4 regions of the Agromyces cucurbitae genome follow, and region 4 is predicted to be linked to each of the others. Evidence: predicted binding sites of a transcription regulator. Region 4 holds the regulator's gene; each other region holds the start of a gene.

Region 1 (3,201 bases), on a different contig from region 4:
CATCGCCGTCATCGTCGGCAGCACCCGTCCCGGTCGCAAGAGCAAGGACGTCGCCGACTGGGTGATCGCCCAGGCGCGAGGGCGCGACGGCGCCGCCTACGAGCTCGTCGACCTCGCCGACTATCCGCTGCCGCACCTCGACGAGCCGATGCCGGCCGCGTTCGGCCAGTACGCCGGCGAGCACACCAAGGCGTGGGCGGCGAAGATCGCCTCGTACGACGGATTCGTGTTCGTCACTCCCGAGTACAACCACTCAACCTCGGGCGTGCTCAAGAACGCGCTCGACTTCCTCTACGCCGAATGGAACAACAAGGCCGCGGCCTTCGTCGGATACGGGGCCGTCGGTGCGGCCCGCGCGGTCGAGCACCTGCGCGGCATCGCCTCCGAGCTGCAGCTCGCGCACGTCCGCCAGTCGCTCGCGTTCTCGGGCTTCACCGACTTCGAGAACTACACGACGTTCAAGCCCGCCGAGATCCACGAGCAGTTCGCGGCCACCATGTTCGACCAGCTCGAGGCCTGGACCGTCGCGATGCGGTCGGTGCGCCAGTCCGAGGTCGTCGCCGAGGCGGCCTGACCGCCGCCTCGCTCACCCGGCCGGTGCGAGCGCGATCGGCAGCACGACGGCGCCTGGAAGTCCGGCCAGGTAGGCACCCGAGACGAGGAGCTTCGCGTCTCGGGTGCCGCCGCCGACGATGAGCCGTTCGTGCGTCGCGACCGACTCGTCGACGAGAATCGGCCAGCCGCCCGGCAGGCCGACGGGCGTGATGCCGCCGACCTGCATGCCGGTCAGCTCGACCGCGAGGTCCATCGGCGCGAACGACAGCTTGCGGGCGTCGAGGTGCCGGCGCACCGCGCCGTTCACGTCGAGCCGGTCGGCGCCGCGCACGAGGCACGCGGCGTACCAGGTGCGGTCGCCACGGCGGGCCTGCACGACGACGCAGTTGGCGCCGTCGGCCGGCGAGATCTCGTAGTGCTCGCAGAACGCCGCGGTGTCGGCGAGCGTCGCGTCGATCGCGGCGACGAGCACGTCGCGGTCGGGCGCGGCGGCCAGCGCCGCCGCCGTCGGCGGGGCGAGCAGCTCGGGCGAGTCGACGGCGGGTGAGAAGTCGAGGGTTCCGAAGCGCATGGTGGCAAGCGTAGGGGGGGAATGGGTTTCGAGACGCGTCCTCCTTCGTCGGGCGCTCCTCAACCCGCCGACCTTGCGTCTGAGTCGGCGGTTTCGAGACGCGTCCTCCTTCGTCGGGCGCTCCTCAACCCGCCGACCTTGCGTCTGAGTCGGCGGTTTCGAGACGCGTCCTCCTTCGTCGGGCGCTCCTCAACCCGCGGTGGGAGTCGCGACTCGAACTTCCGGTCGATGCCGGGCCCGAGGCATCCGCGTAGCCTCGTACGGGAGGAAACATGGATCTCGAGCCGATGCTGCTGAAGCTCGACCGCATCGCCGGCGGCCGGGCCGCGGGTGTGAAGGTCGCCGACGAGCTCGTCGGGCACCCGCGCACCCGTCGTGCGTTCACGTGGATCACCTGGCTGCTCGCCGTCGAGGTGCTGATCGGCGGTGCGGCGTTCGTCGTCGCGGTCGTGCTGCTCGCCAACGGCACGGTGCTCGCCTTCCCGGTGTGGATGCGCATCCTCGTCGTGCTCGGCATGACGGTGACGCTCTTCTACTTCGCCTGGCGGGCGCAGAAGGGCTATCGCTGGGCGTACTCGCGGCTGCGGCTGTTCAGCAAGATCTTCCCGGTCGTGACGCTCGTCATGGCGGCGATCCCCGGGCTCTTCCCGTTCTGGATGGTGACCGAGCAGATCGTGTTCAGCCTCATCCTCATCGGCATCGCCGACTTCCTCGACAGCGACCACATGCGGCAGGTCTTCCGGAAACCGGACGAGCCGGTCGCACCGGACGCGCCCGCGTCCGCGTAGCGGTCCGGACCGGTCGCACCGGACGCGCCCGCGTCCGCGTAGCGGTCCGGACCGGTCGCGTGCCTCAGAACGGGCGGGCGAGCAGGCGGGATGCCTCGTGCGTGAACTCCGCGATCACGTCGGCGACCGGGCGCGACGAGCGCAGCAGCCCGACGCCCTGACCCGCATCGAACGGCACGAGGTCGTGCTCGCCGGCGGCATTCGCGCGCGAGAACTCGCGCTTGAACGCGGCGAGGCCGGCGCTGCCGCCCAGACCGTCGGTCTCGCGGAGCTCGCGCACGCGGTGCTCCCACTCGTCGACGAAGCCGTTGCGGATCACCCGCTCGGGGAAGCGGTCGGGCCACGGCAGCCCGAGTGCGGCGTCGGCCGCGGTCGTGTTCACGGTGTCGTCGCCCGTCGCGGCGAAGATCACCGGCTTCGCCGACTCGGGCGTGAGCGACTCGGGGCTCGCGATGAACGCGGTGCCGATCCAGGCGGCGTCGGCACCGGCGGCGAGCACGGCCGCAAGGCTGCGACCCGAGCCGATGCCGCCGGCGGCGAGCACCGCGGGTGCGCCTGGGCGACCGACTGCCCCGAGCGCGTCGGCCGCGTCGTCGCCGCCTCGCCGGTCGTCGAGCGCATCGAGCACCGCGTCGAGCAGGGCGAGCGTGCCGAGGCGCGGATCGCCGTGCCCGCCGCCCTCCGAGCCGCGGGCGACGATCACGTCGATCCCGGCGTCGGCCGCGACGAGCGCCTCGGCCGCCGTGTACACCTGCGTCGCGGCGAGCGATCCGGCGTCGTGCACCCGGTCGACCCAGTCGAAGCGGGTCGCGAAGCCGATCGAGACGAGCGCCGGCCGGGCCGCGAGTGCGATGTCGAGCATCGCCGGGTCGCGCTCGAGACCCCAGTGCACCATGCCGATGCCGAAGGGGCGCGCAGCGCCCGCGTCGTCGAACGCGGCGAGCTGCGCCTCGAGCTTGGCCGCCGAGCCCGCGCTGCCCATGCCGATCGTGCCGAGCGCGCCCGCTCGCGAGACCGCGTCGGCGAAGCGCCCGCCCGCGACGCCGCCCATCGGGGCGCTGACGATCGGGGTCGTGAGGCCGAGCGAACGCGACCAGGGGGTCGAGAGCACGGGCGGGGTCTCGAGACGAGCCTTCGTCGCTCGCCCATCGGCGTCGGTCACGGCTGCACCTCCTGTTCGGCGGCCCAGCTCAGGAACGCCGGGTCGGCCGACACGATGCGCGACACCTCTTCGCCGCCGTCGCAGCGGCAGAGGCTCACGATCGCGCCGTCATCGGTGAGCTCGCG
Region 2 (3,201 bases), on a different contig from region 4:
AGCATGATGCCGTTGTCGAGGTCGGTGCGGCCGTTGTGTCGTGTCCACCATCGGAGGTGGTGCGCTTGGGTGTGGGACGGGGGTCTGGTGCAGCCGGGCCAGGCGCAGCCGCCGTCGCGGTCGGTGAGGACGAGTTTCTGGGCTTGGGTGAACAGGCGGCGGGATCGGCCGAGTTGGAGGTTCTCGTGCCCGTCGCCGAGGTAGAGGGGTGCGATGCCGGCGGACATCGCGAGTTCTTGGATCGTGGCGGCCGAGACGGGTTGGTCGATGCCGTCGATGGTGCCGTGCCCGCGCCCGGTCTGCAGTGCGGTGGCGTCGATGCGGGCGACGACGGTCGCCTGCCGGAGGGGTGCGGGGCCGTCGGCGGCGGTGAGGGAGTGGCGTGCGAGGTCGGCGAGGGCGTCGAGGTTCATCTGCGCGATCGTGCGCTGCTCGGCGAACACGTCATCGGGGCTGCCGGTGGTTGCGGGCGCGGGTCGTTTCGCGTCGCGGGCTTGGTGGAGTTCGGCGGCGACGAGGGGCTCGATCGCGAGTTTGATGGGGGCGCCGTTGGCGGGGTCGGCGGCGCCGGTGAACCGGATCATGCCGTGCTCGTCTTCCCAGATGCGGAGCTCGCGGGCGGCCCGCAACTCGTCTTCGCGGGGTTTCACACCGTCGGGGTCGAGGCGGGCTTCGAGGAGTTTCACGAGCCGGTGCAACCCGTCGGCCCCGACGGTCGGGGCGCGTTCGACGAGGAATCGTTCGGCGTCGGAGAGTTCGGCCCGGTCGGCGCGGGGTGCGACGCGGTCGCAGAACCGGCGGATCACGTCGGCCGCGTCGACGCAGATCGTGCCCGAGGCGAGTGCGTCGGCGAGGTGCGGGTGCCTGGGCGGCAGCAGTTCACCGGTGAACGAAGCGCGGGGTGCGGTCGCCTGCCCCACGGCGACGAGTTTCACCGCGTCTTGGTAGCGGCCGCCGGTCGCGGACGCGATCAATCGTTCCGCGGAGGCGAACCCGTGCTTGCGGGCGACCTCGTCGGTGCCGGGCTTGGAGCGGGCGGCGAGTTCGGCCGCGACGGGCGCCTGCAACGCCTGCACCTGCCGCACGAGTTCGCCGAGGGCTTCGGTCGCCCGGACCAGCCCGTCGTCACTCATCAGGCGCACGTCGGCGGCCGCGTCGACCGAGCCCGGCGTGCCCGCGAGCCGGGCACCGGCCCACACCTCAGCAAGCCCGTTGATGGCGGCTGAAACCCCGGTCAGGGCGGGTATTCCGGCGGGTTCGGGCATGTTCCGAGTCTACCCGGAACCACCCGGGATTCGAAGAGATGTTCGAGGCTTGTGGAGAACTTTTGCCGACCCGGACCCGGATGCTGGAGACCCTCGCGAACGTGGTCTCGATACGCGCCCTCCACCGTCGGGCGCTACTCGACCGACTCACCCGACCGGTCGATGCGAGCATCAGATCGCGGTGACGGACTCGATCTCGATCTCGACCGACCCGCCGAGGAACGCGGCGACCTCGGCGAGGCGTTCATCGAGCGAGCGCCGCTCGACGTGCGAGAACTCCCGCCACGGCAGGACCCGCAGCGTCGCCCGGTCGCCGCGAACGACCGGCGCCCACCTGCCGGCCATCACCCCGCCCGCGAACATCGCGTGCAGCGGGAACTCGGGGATGATCGGCGCCGCCACGCCGGGTGGCTGCAGGTAGTCGCGCGGCGACGCATAGCCCATGACGTACTCGTCGTAGCCCTGCAGCAGGTCGATGCGGGAGGGGTCGTCGTCGCGCGCCGCGCGTTCCGCCGTCCGCGACGACCACGCGGCCGCGACCGCGCCGTCGTGCCAGAGCTCCTCGTCGTCGTCGAGCCGCTCGATGCGTCCGTCGGTGATCTCGGATGCCGCGGCCAGCGCGTCACGCACGTCGCCGAGCGTGAAGCCCGACCACGCCGACAGGTCGCGCACCGTCACCGGCCCACGGGTCGCGACCGCCCGCTCGGCGAGCTCGGCGAGCGCCTCCGAGCGGTCTCGCGCCGGAGAGGCGGGCACGCGCTCGTCGAACGCCGCATAGGTACGCTGCTTGCCGGCGCTCGCGCCAGAGATCGCCACGAGCTCCAGCTCGGCGAGCAGCAGCACGAACAGCAGGCCCGTCGTCGGGAGGCCGGCGCGCTCGAGCGCCTCGGCGAGCTCGCCCCTCGTGCGGTGCCCGCCGTCGAGCGCACGCGCCACGACGTCGACGGCCCTCGCGCCGGCTTCGCCGTCCCACCCGGCCTTGCGGATCGTCCCCGCCATCTGGCGGCGCACCCGCGGCACCGACACTTCGAGCAGCCAGCGCGCGTCCTCTGGCACGACGAAGTGCCAGGTGGGGCGCAGCACGTGCGTGCGCAGGATCTCGCCCCGATCGATCGCCGCGGCGACCGAAGCCGCGTCGGGGCGCGACGCCGGAGCGATGCGCTGCGCGAGCCCCCACTGCGCGGGCAGGTACTCCTGCGCCTGGACTGCGAGCGCCCGCCGCACGACGGCGGCCGGGGTCGCGGACGGCGCCGGCCCCGCGGCATCCGCATCACCGCCGACCCGCGCGCGCAGGCCCTGCGCGAACAGCCGACGTGAGCGAAGCTCGGCGGCGAGCACCTACGACACGTCCCTCCGCCAGGTCGTCGCACCGCCGATCACGGTCGCGACGACCGCGATCCCGAGCAGCACGAGGCCGCCCTGCCACCACTCGAGCGACTGCACGGCCGCCCCGGCCGGGGTCGCCATCGTGTAGAACGACGCCCCGACGAGCGCGTCGCTCGCGGCGCCGGGCAGGTACTGGCCGATCGCCGCCGTGACGTCGCTGAGCGAGGCCACGAGCCGCAGGATGGGCTCGATGAACTGCGCGAACACGATGACGATCACGATCGCCGCGACCTGGTTCACGACGAGCACGCCGAGGCCGACGCCGATGCCGCCCCAGAGTGCGAGGGCGAGCACGCCGCGGCCGATGAGCGCCCACGTGTCGGACGAGTCGAGTCCGGTGTCGAGCCCGAAGCCCGCGAGCGCCGCGGCGCCCGCACCGACCGAGGCGGCGAAGGCGAGCACGCCGAGCCCGGCGCCGACGACGAGCTGCGAGGCGAACTTCGACCACAGCACCACCTGGCGGTGCGGCGCGGCGAGGAACGTCGGGGTGAGCGTCTTGTGCCGGTACTCGCTCGTGACCGCGAGCGCGCCCAGCAGCACCGGGAAGACG
Region 3 (3,201 bases), on a different contig from region 4:
GGCGTCAGCGCGAGGTCGGCCAGGCGTCGCGTCGGTTGCACCTGCACTTCTTCGCGAAGCCGCTCGAGATCGTGGGAGACGGCGACGGCAAGGTCGCGGGCATCCGCTGGGAGCGCACCCAGTCCGACGGTGCGGGCGGGGTCGTCGGTACGGGCGAGATCCGCGAGCTGCCGATCCAGGCCGTGTACCGTGCGGTCGGCTACTTCGGGTCGCCGCTGCCGGGTGTGCCGTTCGACAAGAAGTTCGGGGTCATCCCGAACCACGAGGGTCAGGTGCTGATTCGCGACAAGGAGACGGGCGAGTCGCGCCAGATGTACGGCGTGTACGCGACCGGTTGGATCAAGCGCGGGCCCGTCGGTCTCATCGGTCACACGAAGTCGGATGCGATGGAGACCATCAAGCACGTCATCAACGACCTCGGCAATTGGTGGCGGCCCGAGTCGCCGTCGGAGGAGTCGGTGATCGAGCTGCTCGAGTCGCGTGGCATCCGCTGGACCGATCTCGACGGCTGGCATCGTCTCGACGAGCACGAGATGGCGCTCGGTTCGGCCGAGGAGCGAGTGCGCATCAAGGTCGTGCCTCGCGACGAGATGGTCGACGTGTCGCGCGGCGAGGTCGCGTAACCACCGTCGGTCGAGTGGGAGGCCACGTCACGTACTGGTCGGTCGAGTAGGGCGAAGCGAGACCACGGCCGGTACTCGTCGGTCGAGTAGGGCGAAGCCCGTTTCGAGACCACGGTCGAGCGGATGCCTCGCGGCGGTTCCGCTTGCGCGAGTCGGTGGTGAAGCAGAGTTGCAGAGTGTGCCGGCCGATCGCGGCGCCGAAGGCGTCAGAGGCTGTTGCGACCCCGGTCGATCTGGCGCTGCACCTCGGCGAGCTCGCGCTGCAACTGCGGGTCGTGCGCCTTCGCGGTGAGCGGCCGGCGACGATTCATCACGGCGACGATGCCGACCAGAGCGGCAGCGGCGGTGATCGCACCGGTGGTGACGAGGGCGATGACGTAGGCGCTCATGTCGGCTCCTTCGGAGACTCGGTCGGTGACCCGTGATGGGTGTGCCCAGACTACGTGGGCCGGCCGGCGGCGGCACCCCTTCGCTCCTGTGCATCGGCCGTGAGTCGGGTCGGCCGCTCGTCCCATCCGTGTTGGCGTATCGCGACTTCGTCGCTTACAGTTTCGAACATCAGTTCGAATCCGTGAGGAGGTCACGATGCTCACGATCAGCGACGCCGAACCGGTGGCCGTCTGGCTCGACGGCTCCGAGCGGCCGGCGCGTCTCGTCTATCACGGCACCCGGTACCGGGTCATCGACACCCCGACTCCGCTCGCTCGGCAGCCCGAATGGCCGTCGGGCATCAGCCATCCGCCGGTCGACGTGCTGCTTTCGCCGGGCTGGCGGGTCACGGGGCGCACCGACGACCACGAGGTGCTCGTCTTCGACCTGCGGTTGGCCCCCTCGGGGTGGGTCGTCGAAGCGATCTACGAATGAACCGCGCGAATTACCGATCGAACCGAGCGCAGCGCCCGATGCGGCCCGCGCTGCACGCCGCCGGCCACGCGACGAACCCGCCGGGGGAGCAGTAGTGGGCACCAACCGCCGCTACCCCGAGCGAGCCGACGAGCGCACCGACGAGCTGCAGCTCGAGCAGGCGAAGCGTGGTGCGCCCGTGTCGCTCACGACCTCCGAGGTGCGTCGCACCGGGCGGCGCAACGACGCCCGCGAGGCCGTGCCGGTGACGGCCACGATCAGGTATCGCGTCGCGTACGAGGAGCCCCGTGACGTGCAGGGCGAAGCGATCGCCTGGACCCGCGGCGCCGTGCTCGTGAAGTACCCCGACCCGGCCACCCGTCACGACAACTTCGTCTGGGTCTACGCGAACGCCGTGCGCCGCCGCAGCTGAGCGGCGTCGAGCGGTCGGTCGAGTAGCGGCGACGCGGTTCGCGACCGCCCGCGAGGCCACTGGCGCAGCGGCGTCCACCCAGGCCCGAGGCATCCACACCCGCCCCGCCCTTCGGCCGCATTGCCGCTACGCTGCTCACCATGCTGCTCGACCCGCCCGCGCTCGTCACCGCGCTCGCCGCCGTGGGCGTCGGGTTCGTGCTGGGGTGGTGGCCGCTGGCCAGGTGGGCCGAGCAGTCGATGAAACATGGGCGGATGCCGCGGCGCACGATCCGCGTCGCGTCGGCCGTGACCGCCGCGATCACCTTCGGGCTGCTCGCCCTGCGCGTCGGCCCCACCTGGCTGCTGCCGGCGCTGCTCGCGTTCGCCGCGTTCGCGACGGTGCTCTCGATCGTCGACCTGGCCGAGAAGCGGCTGCCGAATGCCGTCGTCTTTCCGGCGCTCGCGACCGTCGGGGTGCTGCTCGTTCCCGCCACGTGGGCCACGGGGGAGTGGATTCGGCTCGTGTGGGCGCTGGCCGGAGCATCCGCCATGTTCGTCGCCTATTTCGTGCTCGCGCTCATCTCGCCGTCGTCGATGGGCATGGGCGACGTCAAGCTCGCGCTCGTGGTCGGCCTGCTCGCCGGATGGTTCGGCCTGTCGGCGTGGCTCATCGCGCTGCTCGCCGCGTTCGTGATCGGCGGCGTGCTCGCGCTCATCGCGCTCGCGCGGCGGAAGGTGACGTTGCGCGGGTCGATTCCGTTCGGGCCGTCGATGCTCGCGGGCGCGCTCGTGGCGGTGTGGTTGGCCGCGGGCTGAGCTCTCCCTCGAGCGGGTTGAGGAGCGAGCGCAGCGAGCGTCTCGAAACCCTCGGTGGTCGAGTAGCGACGACGCGTATCGAGGCCCTGCGCCGCGAGCACCCTCTGCATCCGGAAGTTGGACTCGCGAGGATCACGTTCTCGGGCATCAACCCACGAGTGCAACTCCGAGGCGGTCTGGCGCCCTGCCACGGATTCCGACTCACCCTGCCCCCGAGTGTCCCCCATCTATGCCATCGCGGGGTACTCCCCGTTCGAGGGGTGCGGAATGCAACGGCATACTGTCCTTCGTGAACCTCGACGAGGAGTGGTGGGACGTCGTCGACGCCGATGGCGTGCCGACCGGTGAGCTCTACCAGCGTGGTGCGCCCGGCTGGCCGAACGGACGCTTCCACCTCATCGTCGCCGTCTGCGCTCAGCACGCCGATGGACGTGTGCTCCTCACTCAGCGCGCGGCGCAGAAGCACGAGTTTCCGCTCGCGTGGGAGTTTCCCGGCGGCAGTGCC
Region 4 (3,201 bases):
GACGGTCGCCTCGCTCGCGAACCTCGTCGCGGCCACTCGCGCCGTGCGGGCCCGGCTCGAGGCCGACCGCGCGGCGGTCGCGGTCGCGAGCTAGGCGGGTTGCGGGCGGATGCCGCGAGCCGGCGTCCGCCCGTGCCCCCGGCGGCCGGGCCGGGGGATGGTTCGAGGCCGACGACCGGGCGATGCACGGCGGGTTCGCATGGTTCGCCGGGTCGATGCTCAGGCGCGCCGCGTACGGTCGTCGCATGCGACTCGCGGTTCACGAGACGGGCGCCGGCGCCCGGACGGCCATCCTCATCCACGGCATCATGTCGGACTCCCGGGCGTGGCATCGCGTCACCGGCGAACTCGAGGCGCAGGGGTTCCGGGTGCTGGCCGTCGACCTCGCCGGCCACGGACGCAGCCCGCGGGCGCGGCGCTACTCCCCGGCGGCGTGGGCCGACGACGTCGTCGAGACGGTCGCACCCATGCTCGACGGCCCGCCCGACGTGGTGCTCGGCCACTCGCTCGGCGGCCTCGTCGCGAGCCTCGTCGCCGACCGGCTCGCGCCGCGCACGGCGATCTACGTCGACCCCGCGTTCGCGTTCCCGAAGGGGCCGATGGGCCTCGCCTACAAGCTGTTCTTCGCGATCGCGCCGAGGCCCCGCCGCGGTGCGCTGGTGCGGATGAACCCGAAGTGGAGCGCGACCGACGTCGACATCGAGCTCGCGACGCTGCGCGACTGGGACAAGCGCACGATCCTCGGCTTCGCCGACACCCGGCCGCTCGTGCCGCCCGCGCGACTCGTCGCCCCCAGCCTCGTGCTGCTCGCCGAGCGGAGCCTGCTCATCACCGACCGGGTCGCGGCCGACCTGCGCCGCAGGGGAATGACGGTCGCCACGGTGCCGGGCACGGGGCACACGGTCTTCCGCGACGACCATGCGGGCTTCATGCACGCGATCGGCGAGTGGTTGCGATCGGTCGGCCAGTCCGCGGAGGCGGCCGCGTCCGTCTGACGACCGTCGGCTCGACCGGGGGCGTCCCCGAGCGGCTCGGTGCGGATCAGACCGTTCGCAGCACGGCGACGACCTTGCCGAGCACCTCGGCGTGGTCGCCGAGGATCGGCTCGAACGCGGTGTTGCGCGGCAGCAGCCAGGTGTGGCCGTCGCGCTGGCGGAAGACCTTGACGGTCGCCTCGCCGTCGAGCATCGCCGCGACGATCTCGCCGTTCTCGGCCGTGCGCTGCGAGCGCACGACCACCCAGTCGCCGTCGCAGATCGCGGCGTCGACCATCGAGTCGCCGACGACCTTCAGGATGAACAGCTCGCCCTTGCCGACGAGCTGCCGGGGGAGGGGGAACACCTCGTCGATCTGCTGCTCCGCGGTGATGGGCACACCGGCCGCGATGCGGCCGACGAGCGGCACCATGGCGGCGTCGGCGACGGGTGCCGGCTCGCCCGCCGACGGCGCGCGCTCGTCGAGGCCCGGCAGCTCGATGAGCACCTCGAGCGCCCTGGGCCGGTTCGGGTCGCGCCGCAGGTACCCGGCGAGCTCGAGCTGGTTCAGCTGGTGCGTGACGCTCGACAGCGACGACAGTCCGACGGCGTCGCCGATCTCGCGCATGCTCGGCGGGTAGCCGCGTGTGGCGACCGAACGCTGCACGACCTCGAGGATCGAGATCTGCTTCGCGCTCAGGCTCTTGCGGCGGCGTGCCCTGCCGGTCTCGCGCACGTCGTTGTCGCTCTTCACGCTCTCCGCCCCTCGTTGCGATCGCCCGCTGCGACCGGATGTCGGTGGTGTCTGCTGGACTCTTGCCAGACATTCGAAACTGTATCCGCCGCAGGCGGGCGCGGCAAACATCCGTTCGAGTGTGTCGCGAGATCGGATGCGGAGAAATCCGCGGGCCGGTGCTTGCAGTCGAAGATGTTCGAAGATATATTCGGAACAGAGATTCGCATCCGGCCCTCCCGGCCGAGGGCCGGATGCAGTCCACGCAGGAGGGGTGACATGAGCGCAGCGATCATGACGAGCGACTTCCCGGCCGAGGCGCGCACGCGCCTCCGGCTGACGCGTCGCGGGCGAGTCGTCTTCACGACGCTCGCCGCGCTTCCGATCGCCGTCTGGGTGTTCGCGTCGGCGTTGAACGCCGGCGGCGCGGCCGCCGACCTCTCCGGCGGAGGGTCGCTGCAGTACGTGACCGTCGACGCCGGCGCCTCCCTGTGGCAGATCGCCGAGTCGATCGCGCCGTCCGCCGATCCGCGCGACACGATCGCCGAGATCGTGCGGCTCAACCAGCTCGACGGTGCGACGATCGAGCCCGGCCAGCGCCTGGCGGTGCCGGCGGCCGAGTGACGCGGCCGCTTCGCGACGGGCGTCCGCAGCGCGAGAACGCCCGTGCGGCATGCAGCGCCCGCCGATGCGCGGCTCGCGGTGCCGCCGCCCGTCACACGGTGTCGCACGTCGTCGTCGCCGTGATCGGCGTGGCTAGGCTGGATCGGTGACGAGTCTCGACGACCTTCCCATCCGCGACGACCTTCGCGGTCGCTCTCCGTACGGCGCCCCCCAGAAGGCCGTGCCGGTCGCCCTCAACGTCAACGAGAACACGCATGCCATCCCCGAAGACGTCGCGCACGACATCGTCGCCCGCGTCGCCGCCGCGATCCTGCGACTGAACCGCTATCCCGATCGCGAGTTCACCGAACTCCGCGAGGCCTTGGCGCGGTATCTCGGCCACGCGCTCTCGCCCGACCAGATCTGGGCCGCCAACGGCTCCAACGAGGTGCTGCAGCAGGTGCTGCAGGCCTTCGGCGGACCGGGCCGCTCGGTGCTCGGGTTCTCGCCGACGTATTCGATGTACTCGCTGCTCGCCTCGGGCACGGGCACCCGCTGGATCTCCGCGGAGCGGGACGACGACTTCGAGCTGAGTCCCGAGACCGCCGTGGCGGCCGTGCGCGAGCACGACCCCGATCTCGTCTTCCTGTGCGCCCCGAACAACCCCACGGGTACGCCGCTCTCGCTCGACACGGTCCGCGCGGTCGCCGACGCCGCACGCGGCATCGTCGTGGTCGACGAGGCCTACTTCGAGTTCGCCGATCCGGGCACGCCGAGCGCACTCACCCTGCTCGACGGGCGGCCGCGCCTCGTCGTCTCGCGCACGATGAGCAAGGCGTTCGCGTTCGCCGGCGCCCGAGTCGGCTACCTCGCGGGTGATCCCGCGACGAT

The links. Region 4 encodes LexA, which represses DNA repair genes until DNA is damaged. Its sites were predicted from a motif close to TCGAACANNTGTTCGA; they were not measured.
Region 1: the regulator LexA is predicted to act here: its motif matches at 1,340-1,355, upstream of AC3RJ6_RS01340 (YbaK/EbsC family protein).
Region 2: the regulator LexA is predicted to act here: its motif matches at 1,296-1,311, upstream of AC3RJ6_RS02015 (HNH endonuclease signature motif containing protein).
Region 3: the regulator LexA is predicted to act here: its motif matches at 1,175-1,190, upstream of AC3RJ6_RS03520 (DUF6504 family protein).

The regions. Positions count from the first base shown of each region.
Region 1 is NZ_JBYRES010000001.1:262,655-265,855, forward strand. Features, by position in the region: gene AC3RJ6_RS01335 (NADPH-dependent FMN reductase) at 1-574, shown strand, start outside; gene AC3RJ6_RS01340 (YbaK/EbsC family protein) at 587-1,126, opposite strand; gene AC3RJ6_RS01345 (hypothetical protein) at 1,399-1,914, shown strand; gene AC3RJ6_RS01350 (NAD(P)H-dependent flavin oxidoreductase) at 1,979-3,076, opposite strand; gene AC3RJ6_RS01355 (flavin reductase family protein) at 3,073-3,201, opposite strand, start outside.
Region 2 is NZ_JBYRES010000001.1:413,984-417,184, forward strand. Features, by position in the region: gene AC3RJ6_RS02015 (HNH endonuclease signature motif containing protein) at 1-1,265, opposite strand, end outside; gene AC3RJ6_RS02020 (winged helix DNA-binding domain-containing protein) at 1,437-2,603, opposite strand; gene AC3RJ6_RS02025 (ABC transporter permease) at 2,604-3,201, opposite strand, start outside.
Region 3 is NZ_JBYRES010000001.1:726,145-729,345, forward strand. Features, by position in the region: gene AC3RJ6_RS03510 (FAD-dependent oxidoreductase) at 1-623, shown strand, start outside; gene AC3RJ6_RS03515 (hypothetical protein) at 830-1,012, opposite strand; gene AC3RJ6_RS03520 (DUF6504 family protein) at 1,209-1,487, shown strand; gene AC3RJ6_RS03525 (hypothetical protein) at 1,582-1,899, shown strand; gene AC3RJ6_RS03530 (prepilin peptidase) at 2,040-2,696, shown strand; gene AC3RJ6_RS03535 (NUDIX hydrolase) at 2,986-3,201, shown strand, end outside.
Region 4 is NZ_JBYRES010000004.1:31,346-34,546, reverse strand. Features, by position in the region: gene metE (5-methyltetrahydropteroyltriglutamate--homocysteine S-methyltransferase) at 1-94, shown strand, start outside; gene AC3RJ6_RS14735 (alpha/beta fold hydrolase) at 246-995, shown strand; gene lexA (transcriptional repressor LexA) at 1,042-1,728, opposite strand; gene AC3RJ6_RS14725 (LysM peptidoglycan-binding domain-containing protein) at 1,987-2,331, shown strand; gene AC3RJ6_RS14720 (histidinol-phosphate transaminase) at 2,477-3,201, shown strand, end outside.